One region of the Thauera sp. WH-1 genome, then DNA from elsewhere that is predicted to be linked to it. Evidence: predicted binding sites of a transcription regulator. Region 1 holds the regulator's gene; the other holds the start of a gene.
The links. Region 1 encodes FliA, which starts transcription of late flagellar genes. Its sites were predicted from a motif close to CTAAAGTTNNNNNNNNNNNNGCCGNTA; they were not measured.
Positions count from the first base shown of each region.

Region 1 (7,491 bases):
GGACGGTGCGTCGAAGTTCGTGCGCGGCGACGCCATCGCCGGCATCATCATCCTCGTCATCAACATCCTCGGCGGCCTCTTCGTCGGCGTCATGCAGCACGAAATGGGAGTGGGAGAGGCGGGCCGCACCTACACCCTGCTCACCATCGGCGACGGCCTGGTGGCGCAGATCCCGGCGCTGATCATCTCGGTGGCCGCCGGCCTGGTGGTGTCGCGCGTGGGTGACGAGGGCGACATCGGCGGGGTGGTGATTTCCCAGGTCTTCTCCAATCCGGCGGTGATGTCGCTGACCGCAGCCATCATCGGCGTGCTCGGCCTCATCCCCGGCATGCCGAACCTGGTCTTCCTGCTGATCGCCGCCAGCCTCGGGGCGCTTGCCTGGATGCGGCGCAAGCGCATCGCCGCGGAGGCGGCGGCGCTGCCGCCCGAGGCCGAGGCGCCAGCGGCCGTGCCCCCCGCCGATGCGCTCGAAGCAAGCTGGAACGACGTGTCGCAGGTCGATGTCCTCGGGCTGGAAGTCGGCTATCGCCTGATCCCGATGGTCGACAAGGGCCAGGACGGCGAGCTGCTCAAGCGCATCCGCGGCCTGCGCAAGAAGTTCGCGCAGGAGGTGGGCTTCCTGTCCTCGCCGGTGCACATCCGCGACAACCTCGAGCTCAAGCCCAACGCCTACCGGATCGCCCTCAAGGGGGTGGAGATCGGCGGCGGCGAGGCCTACCCGGGCCAGTTCCTCGCCATCAATCCGGGACGCGTGGCGGGGCCGCTCGCCGGTCGCGAGACCACCGATCCGGCCTTCGGCCTGCCGGCGGTGTGGATCGACGCCAGCCAGCGCGAGCAGGCCCACGCGCTCGGCTACACCGTGGTCGATGCCAGCACGGTGGTGGCGACCCATCTCAATCACGTCATCCTCAACCATGCCGCCGAGCTCCTCGGCCGCCAGGAGACGCAGGCCTTGCTCGACCATGTCGGCAAGGAGTCGCCCAAGCTCGTCGAGGACCTCGTGCCCAAGATGCTGCCGATCGGCACGGTGCAGCGGGTGCTGCAGACGCTGCTCGAAGAGGGCGTCAACATCCGCGACATGCGCAGCATCATCGAGGTGCTCGCCGAGCATGCGCCGCGCACGCAGGACCCGGTGCAGCTCACCACCAAGGTGCGCGAGGCGCTCGGGCGCGCGATCATCCAGAGCCTGTTCCCGGGCAATGCCGAGGTCCAGGTGATGGCGCTCGAGCCAGGCCTGGAGCGCATCCTGCTGCAGGCGATGAGCGCGGGCGGCGAGGGCGGGGCGATCGAGCCCGGCCTGGCCGACACCTTGCTGCGCCAGACTGCGCAGATCGCCCAGCGCCAGGAGGACATCGGCCTGCCGCCGGTGTTGCTCGTGCCCTCGCAGCTGCGCATGCTGCTGTCGCGCTTCCTGCGCCGCGCGGTGCCGAGTTTGAAGGTGATCTCCAATTCCGAAGTGCCCGAGACGCGCACCATCCGGGTCACCGCGATGGTGGGCGCGCAGGGCTGAGGACCAGGGGAGGGGGCGCGGCGCGGGCTGTCGGTCGGTCGCAGCAGAAGGGGCGAATAGGCGGGGTAAAGGCGCGTTATTCGGCTCCAGGCAATTGACGGCCGGTGGCGATAATTCTCATCAAGCAGGGGTCGATCGTGACCGCCGGGAGAATCGCCATGAACGTCAAACGCTACTTTGCCCCCACCGCCCGCGAAGCGCTGCGTGCGCTCAAGGAGGCGCTCGGTCCCGATGCGATCGTGCTGTCGAACCGTGCGGTCGAGGGCGGGGTCGAGATCCTCGCCCTACCGGGTGAGGCGGTGGGGGCGCTGCAGGCCGCCAACCGCGCAGCCGTCAACGCGCGGGCGGCCGGCCAGGCCGTGCCGACGGCGCCGCGTCCTGAAGCCGCACGGCCGGTGTCGCAGGCCGCGGTGCCGGATGCCTTTGCCGGCGGGCCGACGAGCACCGCCGGCGACAGCGATTTCCAGGTCAGCCTGTCGGCGCTGGCGGCGAGCGCAGCACGCAACCTGGCGCGTCCGGCCGCTGCTGCCGTGCCCGGGCCGGTGGTGCGTCCCTTCAACCCGCCGCGCATCGAGACCGCCGACTATGCGATGCGCGGTCGCGACGCCGAGTTGCGCACGGCGGTGTCGGGCGCGCGCCGCGAGCCCATGGCGGCGGGCGGGCCGGCGGTGTTCTCCGGGCGCGCGAATCCGGTTGCGGCCGCCGACGAGTTCGGCAGCGCGCGCATGCGCGAGCTGCAGGAGACCAATGCCCGCCTGATGGCCGAGTTGTCGGGTATTCGCGGCATGATCGAGCGCCAGCTCGCCGGCTTCGCCTGGGGCGAGACCCGCCGCCACGCACCGGCACGGGCGGCGATGCTGGGCGAATTGCTCGAGGCCGGTTTCTCCGCACTGGTCGCGCGCAAGCTGGCCGAGGCGGTGGCCGAGGAAGCGAGCCGCACCGAGGCGCGCGAGGCGGTGGGCAGCGCCCTCGACAGCATGATGCGTGCCTGCGCCTCGGACGAGGACCTGCTCGACCGCGGTGGCGTGTACGCGCTGGTCGGGCCCACCGGGGTGGGCAAGACCACCACCACGGCCAAGCTCGCCGCGCGTTGCGTGGTGCGCCACGGGGCGGGCAAGCTGGCGCTGATCACCACCGACGGCTACCGCATCGGCGCCCAGGAACAGCTGCGCATCTATGGCCGCATCCTCGGCGTGCCGGTGTTCTCGGTGCGCGACGCCGCCGACCTGCGCCAGACCCTGGGCAGCCTGCGCAACAAGCACATGGTGCTGATCGACACCATGGGCATGAGCCAGCGCGACCGGCTGGTCGGCGAGCAGGCGGCCATGCTCGCCGGCGCCGGTGACGTGCGTCGCCTGCTGCTGCTCAATGCCACGGCGCGCGGCGACACGCTCGACGATGTGGTTCGGGCCTACGCGGGGCCGGATCTGGCCGGCTGCATCTTCACCAAGGTCGACGAGGCCGCTGCTCTGGCGCCGGCGCTCGACGTCGCCGTGCGCCATGCCCTCGACATCCGTTACCTGACCAACGGCCAGCGCGTGCCCGAGGATCTGCACCTGCCCAATCGTGCCTACTTGCTGCATCGCGCGCTGCGCGAGCACGCGGGCGAGTCGCCCTGGCACCTGAGCGGCGACGAGGCCGGCATGTTGCTGGCCGCGGCCGGCGCGGGAGCCTGACATGCTCGACGGACGCGAAGACCAGGCCGCAGGCCTGCGGCGCCTGTTCCGCCGGGCGCCGCCGCTGGTGGTGGCGCTGTATGCCTGCGGCCGTCACCGTGGTCGTAACGCCGTGCTGGCCGCCCACCGCATCGCCGGTCGCGCAGAGCGGGTGCTGATCCTCGACGAAGCCCAGGGCGACGAGGCGCTGGGCGAGGCACTGGGCGTCGGCACCGGGGTGGATCTGCTGCAGCTGCTCGACGGCCATACCACGCTTGGCAATGTGCTGCAGCCGGCGCCGGGGCTGCTCGGCCGGGTACCGGCCGCAGCCGCCGCGCTCGCCTTGCCCCTGCTCGACGATGCGCGCCGCGCCTGCCTGGTCGAGGCCTTGCGCCTCCTGCACAGGCACGCCGGTTTCGTGCTGATCCACAGCGCCTGCGAGGGCGCCGCCCAGCCCTCGCCCTTCGTCCATGCGGCGCCACGTCGGCTGGTGCTGGCCGAAGCCAGCGCGAGTGGCGCGACCGAGGCCTACCAGACGATCAAGGGACTGGCCGCGGCCGGGGCGGGCTCGGTCCATGTCGCGGTGTGCCGGGCGCGCGGGCGGGCCGACGCGCAGGCCTTCTTCGCCAGCCTGGAGGCCCTCGTGCGCCGCCATGTCGGCGTACCACTGGCCTGGCTGGGCGAGCTCGAGCGCGACGACATCGCCTCTGCCCTGCAGCAGCCACTGCGGTCCGCCGGGCGTGATGTGGGCGCCGCCTTCATGCGGCGAATCGATGCCATCGCCCGCGCGCCACGGGCGCCGCGCCCATGAGTCGTGACAGGGGCGTGAATTATCCCGCTGGTAATCCCGGCCCCGGTGCGGGAAAATCGCGCACTCCGATTCCCGGAGCCAGCGCGAGCACCGGCTCGCGTCGCCAGAAGATACAGGTCGAATGGATGTATGACGCGAACGGCACGCTCGACAAGAGCAACCTCGTTGAAGCCTACGCCCCGCTGGTCAAGCGCATCGCCTTTCAGCTCATGGCCAAGCTGCCGGCCAGTGTGGACGTGGATGACCTCATCCAGAACGGATTGATGGGCCTGCTCGATGCCCTCGGTCGGTACGAGGAGGGCCTGGGCGCGCAGTTCGAGACCTATGCGGTGCAGCGCATCCGCGGTGCGATGCTCGACGGCCTGCGCGAGAACGACTGGCTGCCACGCAGCCTGCGCCGCGACATGCGGCGCATCGAGGCGGCAATCCACGCCCTCGAGCAGCGCTTCGGCCGTCAGCCCTCGGAGACCGAACTCGCCGAGGCGCTCGGCGTGGCGCTGGGGGAGTACCAGCACATGCTGCACGAGGCGCGCGGCCACCAGCTCGTCTATCTCGAAGATTTCAACCGCGACGAGGACGACGACTATCTCGAGCGCCATCTGGTGCAGGAGGGCGCGAACCCGCTCGACCTGCTCGAGGACGCCGACATGCGCCAGCGGCTGGTGGCGGCGATCGGCTCCCTGCCCGAGCGCGAGCAGATGGTGATGGCCTTGTACTACGACGAGGAGCTCAACCTGCGCGAGATCGGCGAGGTGCTCGGCGTCACCGAGTCACGCGTGTGCCAACTGCACAGCCAGGCGGTGGCGCGCCTGCGTGCCGGCCTGTTCGAGGGCGGCACGGTGGTGCCGCCGGCGCGCCGGCGCGGACGCCCGCCCAAGAGTTCGGCACCCAACTGACATGAAGGCAAGGCCCGCGCCTGGCGCTCGTCATGGATAAGATCAGCCTCGTCGGCCTCACCCTGGGCATTGCGGCCATCGTCATCGGCCAGGTGCTCGAAGGCGGCCACATCTCCTCGCTGGTGCAGCCCACGGCCTTCCTCATCGTGGTGGGGGGCACGCTCGGGGCGGTGATGCTGCAGAGCCCGCTGCGCACCTTCGTAGACGGCATGCGCATGGCGCGCTGGGTGTTCGTGCCGCCGGCGATGAACTCCCAGGGCGTCATCGACCAGGTCGAGAACTGGAGCCATGTGGCGCGCAAGGAAGGCTTGCTCACGCTGGAGAACCAGATCGATGCGCTGCCCGACCCGTTCATGCGCAAGGGGCTGCAGCTGCTCGTCGATGGCGTCGAGCCCAACCGGCTGCGCGAGGTGCTGGAGGTGGAGATCGGCGTGTGGGAGAACCAGATGCGCCAGTCGGCGCGGATCTGGGAGGCCGCAGGCGGCTATGCGCCAACGATCGGCATCCTGGGGGCGGTGATGGGTCTCATCCATGTCATGGAGAACCTGTCCGACCCGTCGCGGCTCGGCGCCGGCATTGCAGTCGCCTTCGTCGCCACGATCTACGGCGTCGGCTTTGCCAACCTCGTCTTCCTGCCGATCGCGAAGAAGCTCGCCGCCCACATCATCACGCTGACCACGCAGCGCGAGATGTTCGTCGACGGGCTGGTGGGCATCGCCAACGGCGACAATCCGCGCATCATCGCCAGCCGCATGCAGGGCTACGTGGTCTGAGCGCAGGCCGACGCGCGAGAGACCAGCAAAGGGCAGATCATGCGGCGCAGGCGCAAGCTCGACGAGGAACACGACAACCACGAGCGCTGGCTCGTGTCCTATGCCGACTTCATCACGCTGCTGTTCGCCTTTTTCGTCGTGATGTACTCCCTGTCCTCGATCAACGAGGGCAAGTACCGCGTGCTGTCCGACTCGCTGGTGCAGGCCTTTCGCAACGTCACCATCAACGACAGTGGCGAGCAGATCGTGCTGCCGCCGGTTACGGTGGTGACGCCGCCGCGGCCGATCACCCCGCCCGCGACGCCTGCGATCGATGAAGAGGCCGAGTCGCGCCGGCGCGCGACCGCGCAGCGCATGCGCAACATGGCCGACGAGATCCGGCGCGTGCTGTCGCCGCTGACGCAGGCGGGACAGGTCAATGTCACCGAGGGCGCGTTCGGAGTCAGCGTCGAGATCAATGCCAGCCTGCTGTTCTCGCCGGGCGAGGCCAGTCTGGGCCCGCCTGCGGTGGCCGCCCTGCAGGCGGTGGCCGAGGTGCTGGCGCCGGCCGAGTTCCCGATCACGGTCGAGGGGCATACCGACGCGCTGCCGATCAGCACCTTCCGCTTCCCGTCGAACTGGGAGCTGTCCGCCGTGCGCGCGTCGACCGTGGCGCGCCTCTTCATCGACAACGGTGTGCGCGCCGATCGCCTCACGGCTGCCGGCTATGCCGACCAGCGCCCCGTGGCGGACAACGCCAGCGAGGAGGGGCGGGGGCGCAACCGGCGCGTCACCATCCTGATCGAGTCGCGCGCCGCGGACACTGCGCCCGCTGGGCCGACCTCCATCCCGGCGGACGATCCGATCCGCTCCATCCTGCCTCTTCCGCCCCCGGCTTCAGCAGAAGGTTGAGGAGGCGCGGCGTTCCCGCAGCGACCTGCAGGCGCAGCCTGCGCGCCCACGGGCGCGCGATGCGTCAGCGCATGCGCTCGGGCTTGATCCTGGGCGTGAGTGGCGCGCCCTTGCGCGCGCGGCGGTGACGCAGCGGCTCGCGCTGGGCGGGTTTGAGCTCGATCGCCACCGCCTTGCCGCCGCGGCCCGTGCCTTCCACCGTCAGCACCGCATCATCGGCGGGGACGGCGACCGCAGCGAGGCTCTCGCCTTCGTCGAGCGCCATCACGATCACGCCGCGACCGCCGCTCTGGGTCTTCATTTCCGGCCGCGGGAAGACGAGCAGGCGGCCGTTCTCGGACGCCGCGGCGATCCAGTCGCCGAATACCTTGGCCGGTGTCAGCACCTTCTCGCCCTTCTCCAGGCTCATGAAGGCCTTGCCGGCGCGCTGGCGGCTGGTGGCGTCCGCGACGCCGCACAGGAAGCCGTAGCCGCCGCTGTTGGCGAAGAAATACACGGAGTCCGGGGTGTCGGTGACGACCTGCGCGAGCTTGCCGCCGTCCTGGAACTCGACCAGGGTGGTGATCGGCGCGCCGTCACCGCGCCCGCCGGGCAGGTCGGACACCTTCACCGTGTAGGCGCGGCCGTTGCTGTCGATGACGATCAGCGGCCAGGTGGTGCGCGTCTCGATCACCGCGAAGCCGAAATCGCCGGCCTTGTAGGTGATGCCCGCGGGGTCGATGCCATGGCCCTGGCGCGAGCGCACCCAGCCGTTCTTCGACACGATCACGGTGACCGGCTCGTCCGGCACCGAGATCTCCGCCGGCGCGACTGCGGCCACGGCCTCGACCAGGGTGCGGCGGTCGTCGCCGTACTTCTTCGCGTCGTCCTGGATCTCCTTGAGGAGGAGCTTGGTCATCGCCGCGCGGCTGTCGAGAAGGTGCTGCAGGCCGGCGCGCTCGTCCTTCAGTTCGGC
Region 1 covers NZ_JBLQGP010000013.1:47,227-54,717, reverse strand. The annotation lists gene flhA (flagellar biosynthesis protein FlhA) at 1-1,510, shown strand, start outside; gene flhF (flagellar biosynthesis protein FlhF) at 1,669-3,186, shown strand; gene ACMV5O_RS13590 (MinD/ParA family ATP-binding protein) at 3,188-3,976, shown strand; gene ACMV5O_RS13585 (RNA polymerase sigma factor FliA) at 4,102-4,872, shown strand; gene ACMV5O_RS13580 (flagellar motor protein) at 4,905-5,645, shown strand; gene motD (flagellar motor protein MotD) at 5,685-6,536, shown strand; gene parC (DNA topoisomerase IV subunit A) at 6,601-7,491, opposite strand, start outside.

Region 2 (7,491 bases), on a different contig from region 1:
TCCTGTGCGATCACGTCCTGCAGGGCTTCGACTGCCGGCGCGCGCTGGCGGTCTTGCAACGCAGCGGCAGAGATCTGCCCTTCATCTTGCACTCGGGCCGCATGACGCCCGGCGAGGGTGTCGGGGCGATGTACGAAGGGGCGCGGGATTTCGTCTTCAAGGGCGACCATGCGCGCCTGCTCGCGGTCATCGAGCGCGAACTGCTCGCCCAGGCCGACCGTGCCGCCGTGCGCCGGGCGGAGGATCGAATTCGCGCGTTGAGCCTGTTCGACGGACTCAGCCAGTTGTCCAATCAGGCCCATTTCTGTGCCCGGGTCGCCGACTGGCTCGAATGCCGCGAGCGCAGCGGCCGCACGACCGGCGCGATCCTGATCGTGTTCGACCTCGATCGCTTCATGCGGGTCAACGTCGGCTTCGGCTATCAGGTCGGCACCGAGGTCCTGCGCGAGCTCGGCCGGCGGCTGGTGGAGGTCGTGCCGCCGAGCGCGATGCTGGCACGGCTGTGCGGCGACCGCTTCGGCGTGTTCGTGCCGGGCGTGGTCGACGAGGGCCAGGCCGAGCTGCTGGCGCGCTGCCTGCTGCGCGTCCCCGAGCGACCCTTCGCCAGCGTGCCCGGTGGCCTGACGCTGAATGCGAGCGTCGGCGTCGCGCTGCTCGACGCCGGCCACGTCCCTGCCGTCGATGCGCTGATGCAGGCCGAAGTCGCGTTGGCCGAGGCCAAGCGCGCGGGTGGCAACTGCGTGCGCATTCATCGTGAAGCCCAGAGCCGGGCGTCGGCCTTCGCGCTGGCGCTCGAGCGGGATCTGCGCTCGGCGCTTGCCCACAACGAACTGCGCCTGCACTACCAGCCCATCGTCGGTGCCGCGAGCTGTCACGCCCGTGGCGCCGAGGCCCTGCTGCGCTGGCAGCACCCTGTGCACGGCTTGCTCGGTCCCGACCGCTTCATTGCGCTGGCGGACGAGACCGGCCTCATCGCGGACATCGGCGCATGGGTGCTGGCCGAGGCCTGCATGCAGGGCAAGCGCTGGCACCGTGCGGGGCTGGCGGATTTCGAGATGTCGGTGAATGTGTCCGCGGTGCAGTTTGCGCAACCTGGCCTTTACGCTCAGGTGGAGGCGGCGCTGGCGCGAAGTGGCTTCCCGGCCTCGTGTCTCGTGCTCGAGATCACCGAGAGCTCGCTGATGAGCGATTGCGCGCACGCGGCGCGCTGCCTGCGTGCCTTGAAGGCCCTGGGCCTGCGCATCGCGATCGACGACTTTGGCACCGGCTATTCCTCGCTCGCCTACCTGCGCCGGCTGCCGATCGATGTGATCAAGATCGATCGCGCCCTGGTGAGCGACGTCGATCGCGACGCCGACGCCAGCGCGATCGTGCGCGCAGCCCTCGCGATGGCGCACAGTCTGCGCCTGCGGGTAGTGGCCGAGGGGGTGGAGACGGCCGCGCAGGAGATGCTGCTACAGGCCTCGCACTGCGACGCGCTGCAGGGATTCCGCTATGGCCGACCGCTGGTCGCCGAGGCGTTCCGCTTCGGCTCGCTGACGCCCGACCGGTGACTGTTGTTTCCGGCTTCGGTCGGGTGCTGTTGCTGCAAGGCCACAGCTGCTGTGGCAAAAAGCACGGTTCCGGTGATTCTGTAACTTGCCGTTGCTGAGAATTTACTTTAACTTCAGTGTCATTGATCCCTGAAGGGGATTGGAAACCATGGACCGTCCAGACTTTCAGGCCGAAATTCGCGAACTGAATCTCGCCTACCTGATGCTCGCCCAGCAGATGCTCCGCAGTGACCGGGCGACGGCTCTGTTCCGGCTCGGCATCAGTGACGGCCTGGCCGATCTGATCCAGTCCATGTCGCCGGCGAAGCTGGTGCGCATGGCGAGCAGCGAGATGTTGATCCCCTGCTTTCGTTTCGACGACGCGCAATTGGCCCGGCTGATGGCGGGTGAGGGGCGCGACGCCACCAGCGCAAGCCTGCACGCCGCGATCCTCGCTGCGGGCAAGGCAGCTGAAGAAGCGGCCTGAGGAGGCCCCCCATGAAGAACAAGACCGTCATCGCAGAGGCAGAGGACGTTCGGCTCGCAGTCGAAATGGTCCAGCTCGGCGCGCGCATGCAGATGCTCGAGGTCGAGACGCGCCTCAGTCGCGAGAAGTTGCTCAAGGTCTACAAGGAAGTGCGAGGCGTCTCGCCGCCCAAGGGCATGCTGCCGTTCTCGACCGACTGGTTCATGACCTGGCAGCCCAATGTGCATTCCTCGCTGTTCATGGGTTTCCATCGCTTCTTCACCGGTCGCGGCGGGGTGCAGGGCCTGGAGGCGACGTTGAAGTCCTACCACCTCTACCTCGATCACATCGAGGGTGCGGCGATGGAGCCGGTGCTCAGCCTGACCCGGGCATGGACCCTTGTGCGCTTCTTCGATGCCGACCTGCTGCAGTTGAGCGCCTGCACCTGCTGTGGCGGGCAGTTCGTCGCTCACGCCCACGACCCGGTGCATGCCTACGTGTGTGGCTTGTGCAACATGCCCTCGCGTGCCGGCTCCGCGCGCAAGAAGACCGCACGCAAGGCGGTGTCGCGCACCCGGCAGCGAGTGCCGGCCTGAGACCGGCGCGACGCAAGCCACGCTCCCAATCGCCTGACATGGGCCGCACTGGAAACAGCGCGGCCCATGTCATTTTGGCTCCCCGGGCGCGGGCGATGGGCGGGGTTCAAGTTTTGCCGGGGCCGGTCGTTAAGACCGTCAGATGCCGCAGCTCCGCGGCCTGCTGCGTGGCAGGCCGGTTTCGCGGCCGACCCTTCTGGAGTCACTGGTGTTCCTGATCATTGGTTACGTTATCGTGCTGCTGGCGTCGCTGGGTACCTATGCGATGCACGGCAGCCTGCTGGCCCTGTGGGTGCCGCTCGAGTACGTCGCGATCTTCGGCCTGATGATCGGCGGTTTCGTCGCCGGCAACGGGCCGAAGGCGATCAAGGCAACCCTCAAGGGCCTGCCGATGGCGCTCAAGGGCTCGCGCTACAACAAGGCCTTGTACGTCGATCTGCTCGCGCTGCTGTTCGAGATCCTGGCCAAGGTGCGCAAGGAAGGATTGATGTCGATCGAGAACGACATCGAGAACCCGGATGCCAGCCCGATCTTCTCCAAATACCCGAGCGTGACGGCCGACCACCATGCGGTGGAGTTCATGACCGACTACCTGCGCATGATGGTTGGCGGCAACCTGAACGCGTTCGAGATCGAGAACCTGATGGACATGGAGATCGAGACCCATCATCAGGAGGCGCATCAGGCGCCGCACATCGTGGCCAAGGTCGCCGACGCCGTGCCCGCGTTCGGCATCGTGGTCGCCGTGATGGGGGTGGTGAACGTGATGGGATCGGTCGGCCAGCCGCCGGCCGTGCTGGGCAAGATGATCGGCGGCGCGCTGGTCGGTACCTTCCTCGGCATTCTGGTCTCCTACGGTTTCGTCTCCCCGCTGGCCAGCCAGCTCGAGCAGAAGGTGGAGGAGAGCGGCAAGATCTACCAGGTGATCAAGGTCGTGCTGCTGGCGAGCATGAACGGCTACGCGCCGCAGGTTGCGGTCGAGTTCGGGCGCAAGGTGCTGTACGCCACCGACCGCCCGGGCTTTGCCGAGCTCGAGCAGGAAATCAAGAACCGCAAGGGTTGAGGCGCGCATGAAGCCAGTTCGAGCGACCCTTCTTGCGGCTGAGCCGACGCGACCCGGCGGGACAGGGAGGAGCGCGCCGTGAGCGACGACACCCAGCAGCCGATTGTCGTCAAGCGCATCAAGAAGGGCGGCGGCGGCCACCATGGCGGTGCGTGGAAGATCGCTTACGCCGACTTCGTGACGGCGATGATGGCCTTCTTCCTGCTGATGTGGCTGCTTGGCTCGACGGCGCAAGGCGACCTCGAGGGCATTGCCGACTATTTTCAGAACCCGCTCAAGATGACGCTCGAAGGCGGCAGTGGCACCGGCGACAGCTCGAGCATCATCAAGGGCGGTGGCGAGGACCTGACGCGTTCGGTGGGGCAGGTCAAGCGTGGCGACGTGCCGAGCACGCGCGCGATCAACTTCGAGGCCGCCTCGCGTGGGGCGCAGAACGTCGACGAGATGGACCTTGCGCGCATCGCCCAGCGCCGCGAGCGGGCGCGCCTGATCGACCTCAAGGGCAAGCTCGAGGCGATCATCGAGGCCAATCCTTCGCTGCGCCAGTTCAAGAACCAGATCCTGCTCGACATCATCAGCGAGGGCCTGCGCATCCAGCTCATCGATGCGCAGAACCGGCCGATGTTCACCTCGGCGAGCGCCGACCTGCGCCCCTACACACGCGAGCTGTTGCGCGAGATCGCCCGTGCGCTCAATGACGTCGACAACCGCATCAGCATGTCCGGGCACACCGACTCGGCGCAGTACGCCGGGGGCGAGCGCGGCTTTTCCAACTGGGAGCTGTCGTCCAACCGGGCCAATGCCGCGCGCCGCGAGCTGGTCGCGGGCGGGCTCGAGCCCGGCAAGCTGCTGCGCGTGCTCGGCCTCGCCGACACCGCGCACCTGAACGCGGACGACCCGCTCGATCCGGCCAACCGCCGCATCAGCATCGTGGTGCTCAACCGGCAGGCGGAAGAGGCCATGCGCAACCCGGGCCGGCCGATCGACGTCGGCGGGGCGGGGGCGCCCGCTGGCGATGAGCCGCCGGGCGAGGGCAGGCCGGCGGTGAGTGACCTCTTCGGCGCGCCGGTGCGCTGAACATCGGTGCTCAAGTAGGGGCGTCGGCGGCCGATATTGATTCCATGGCGCCGAATCGGTGCGCCCGCACACGACCGCGAAGCGGAATACAACATGTCCGAACTACTCAAGAACATCGACGCCCGCACCCGGCTGGCAGGCACGAACAAGCTCGAGATCCTGCTGTTCACGCTCGGCGCCGATCCGCGCACAGGTCGGCGAGAGACCTTTGGCATCAACGTCTTCAAGGTGCGCGAGGTGATGCGTACGCCGCCGATCACCGCCGCGCCCGAGATGCCTGCCGCGGTGCAGGGCATGGTCAGCCTGCGCGGCGCCCTGGTGCCGGTGGTCGATCTGGGCCGCTACGTCGGCATTGGTGACGACAGCCCGCGCGACATCATGATCGTCACCGAGTACAACGGCCATACCCAGGGCTTCCTGGTCGAGGCGGTCGACACCATCCTGCGCCTGGACTGGTCGCAGATGCGGGTGCCGCCGGAGATGCTGTCGGCCAAGCTCGGTGGCCTGGTGACGGCCGTCACCGAACTGGCCGACGCGCGCCTGGTGATGATGCTCGACGTCGAAAAGGTGTTGTCCGAAACGTCCAACTACGACGATGAGTTCCTGTTTCGCGACATCACGCCTGTGCCTGGCGCCGACGAGCATGTGGTGTATTTTGCCGACGACTCCTCGGTGGCGCGGCGGCAGATCGTGCAGACCCTGGACGCGATGGGCTTGCGCCACGTCGGCGCGGTCAATGGCCGCCAGGCCTGGGACGAGCTGCGCAAGGTCGCCGCGCATGCCGATGCGACTGGGCGCAAGGTGTCCGACTTCGTCAGCCTCGTGCTGACCGACGTCGAGATGCCGGAAATGGACGGCTACATGCTCACCCGCCAGATCAAGGCCGACCGGCGCTTTGCCGACATCCCGGTGATCATGCATTCCTCGCTGTCGGGGATGTCGAACCAGCAACTCGGCCGCTCGGTCGGGGTGGACGAATACGTGCCGAAGTTCGAGCCGCAACGCCTGGCACAGACGCTGGTGCGCCGCCTGGGCGCGCACGGCAGCGAGCAAGGCGGCTGAGGAGGCCCGCATGCACAACACACAGCACGAAGAAAGCGCCCTGTTCGACTCCGTCGAGGGCCGCGCCACGCTGGCCGGCTCGAACCGCATGGAGATCCTGCTGTTCTCGCTCGGCACGCGCGAGAACTTCGGCATCAACGTGTTCAAGGTGCGCGAGGTATCGAAGACCCCGTTCATCACCCGTACTCCAAACATGCCGGTCGGCGTCGAGGGCCTGATCTCGCTGCGCGGCAACGTCATCCCGGTGCTCGCCCTGGGCCGCATCCTCGATCTCGTGCCGCCTGACGCGCCGCTGGGCGGGGCGATGATGGTGACCGAATACAGCAAGCGCACGCTCGGCTTCCTGGTCGACTCGGTCGACCGCATCATCCGTGTGGATTGGGACAGGGTGAGGGCGCCCGAGAACGTCTCCCCCGGCACGCAGAGCTTCATCACCGCGATCACCGAGCTGCCCGACGGTCGCCTGGTGTCCATCCTCGACGTCGAGACCATCCTTGCCAATACCTTTGGTGACGCGGTGGTCGGCAACATTGCGCCGCTCGGCAACGGCCACGAGGTCAACGTCTTCTTCGTCGACGACTCGGCGGTGGCGCGGCGCAAGATCGCCGAAGTGCTCGACAAGCTCGGCGTGCGTCACAAGCATGCGCAGAACGGGCTCGAGGCCTGGAACCGGCTCGACAGCATCGCCACCCATGCCGAGCAGGGCGGGCGGCACGTGATCGACGAGATTGACCTGATCATGGTCGATGCCGAGATGCCCGAGATGGATGGTTATGTACTGACCCGCAACATCAAGGCCGACCCCCGCTTCAGCGGCATTCCCGTCGTCATGCACTCTTCGCTGTCGTCCGAGGCCAACCGCGCCATGGGCAAGCGCGTCGGAGTGGATGCCTACGTGGCAAAATTCGACGGCGACGTGCTCGCCGAGACGATTCGGCCCATGTTGCAGCGAGGCCGGCGCGCACCCTGAGCGGCGCGGGCAAGGAAATCCGGAGAACAGAGAAAATGGCCGACCCCAAGATGAAGTTCCTCATCGTCGATGATTTTTCGACCATGCGTCGCATCGTCCGCAATCTGCTCAAGGAGCTGGGCTATGCGAACGTCGATGAGGCCGAGGATGGCGCGATCGCGCTGCAGAAATTGAACAGTGCGCCCTTCGATTTCGTCGTCACCGACTGGAACATGCCGAACATGGACGGGCTGGCCCTGCTCCAGACGATCCGGCGCACGCCGCACCTGAAGCACCTGCCGGTGCTGATGATCACCGCCGAGGCGAAGAAGGAGAACATCATCGCCGCGGCGCAGGCCGGGGCGAGCGGCTATGTGGTCAAGCCCTTCACCGCAGCGACGCTGGCGGAGAAGCTGGAAAAGATCTTCGAGAGGATGGGTCGCAGTCCGGCCTGAGTGCCGCTGCCGACGAAATACGGAGCAGGAACATGAGCAAGAGGCCGAAGTTCGACGAGTCCGGAGACTCGGACGAGTTGCAAGCGCTGTTCGACAGCATCGCCGCCGAGCCGGTCGCCGGCCGGCGGCCGCCCCTGGCCGAGCTGGCCGTCCTGCCCGGCGGCCCTGCGAGCGACGACGCATCCGATGACAATGACGAGCTGCAGGCCTTGTTCGACGCCGTTGCGATGGAGTCCGGTCAGTTCGGGGACGGGCCAGCGATGATGGCGGCGTCCAGCGCCGCCGTGCAGG
Region 2 covers NZ_JBLQGP010000015.1:89,824-97,314, forward strand. The annotation lists gene ACMV5O_RS14960 (putative bifunctional diguanylate cyclase/phosphodiesterase) at 1-1,553, shown strand, start outside; gene flhD (flagellar transcriptional regulator FlhD) at 1,702-2,019, shown strand; gene flhC (flagellar transcriptional regulator FlhC) at 2,031-2,594, shown strand; gene motA (flagellar motor stator protein MotA) at 2,803-3,657, shown strand; gene motB (flagellar motor protein MotB) at 3,736-4,734, shown strand; gene ACMV5O_RS14985 (chemotaxis protein) at 4,828-5,796, shown strand; gene ACMV5O_RS14990 (chemotaxis protein) at 5,807-6,766, shown strand; gene cheY (chemotaxis response regulator CheY) at 6,802-7,200, shown strand; gene cheZ (protein phosphatase CheZ) at 7,233-7,491, shown strand, end outside.
Region 2: a site for FliA is predicted at 2,700-2,726, ahead of motA (flagellar motor stator protein MotA). Genes of this name have one in related genera too.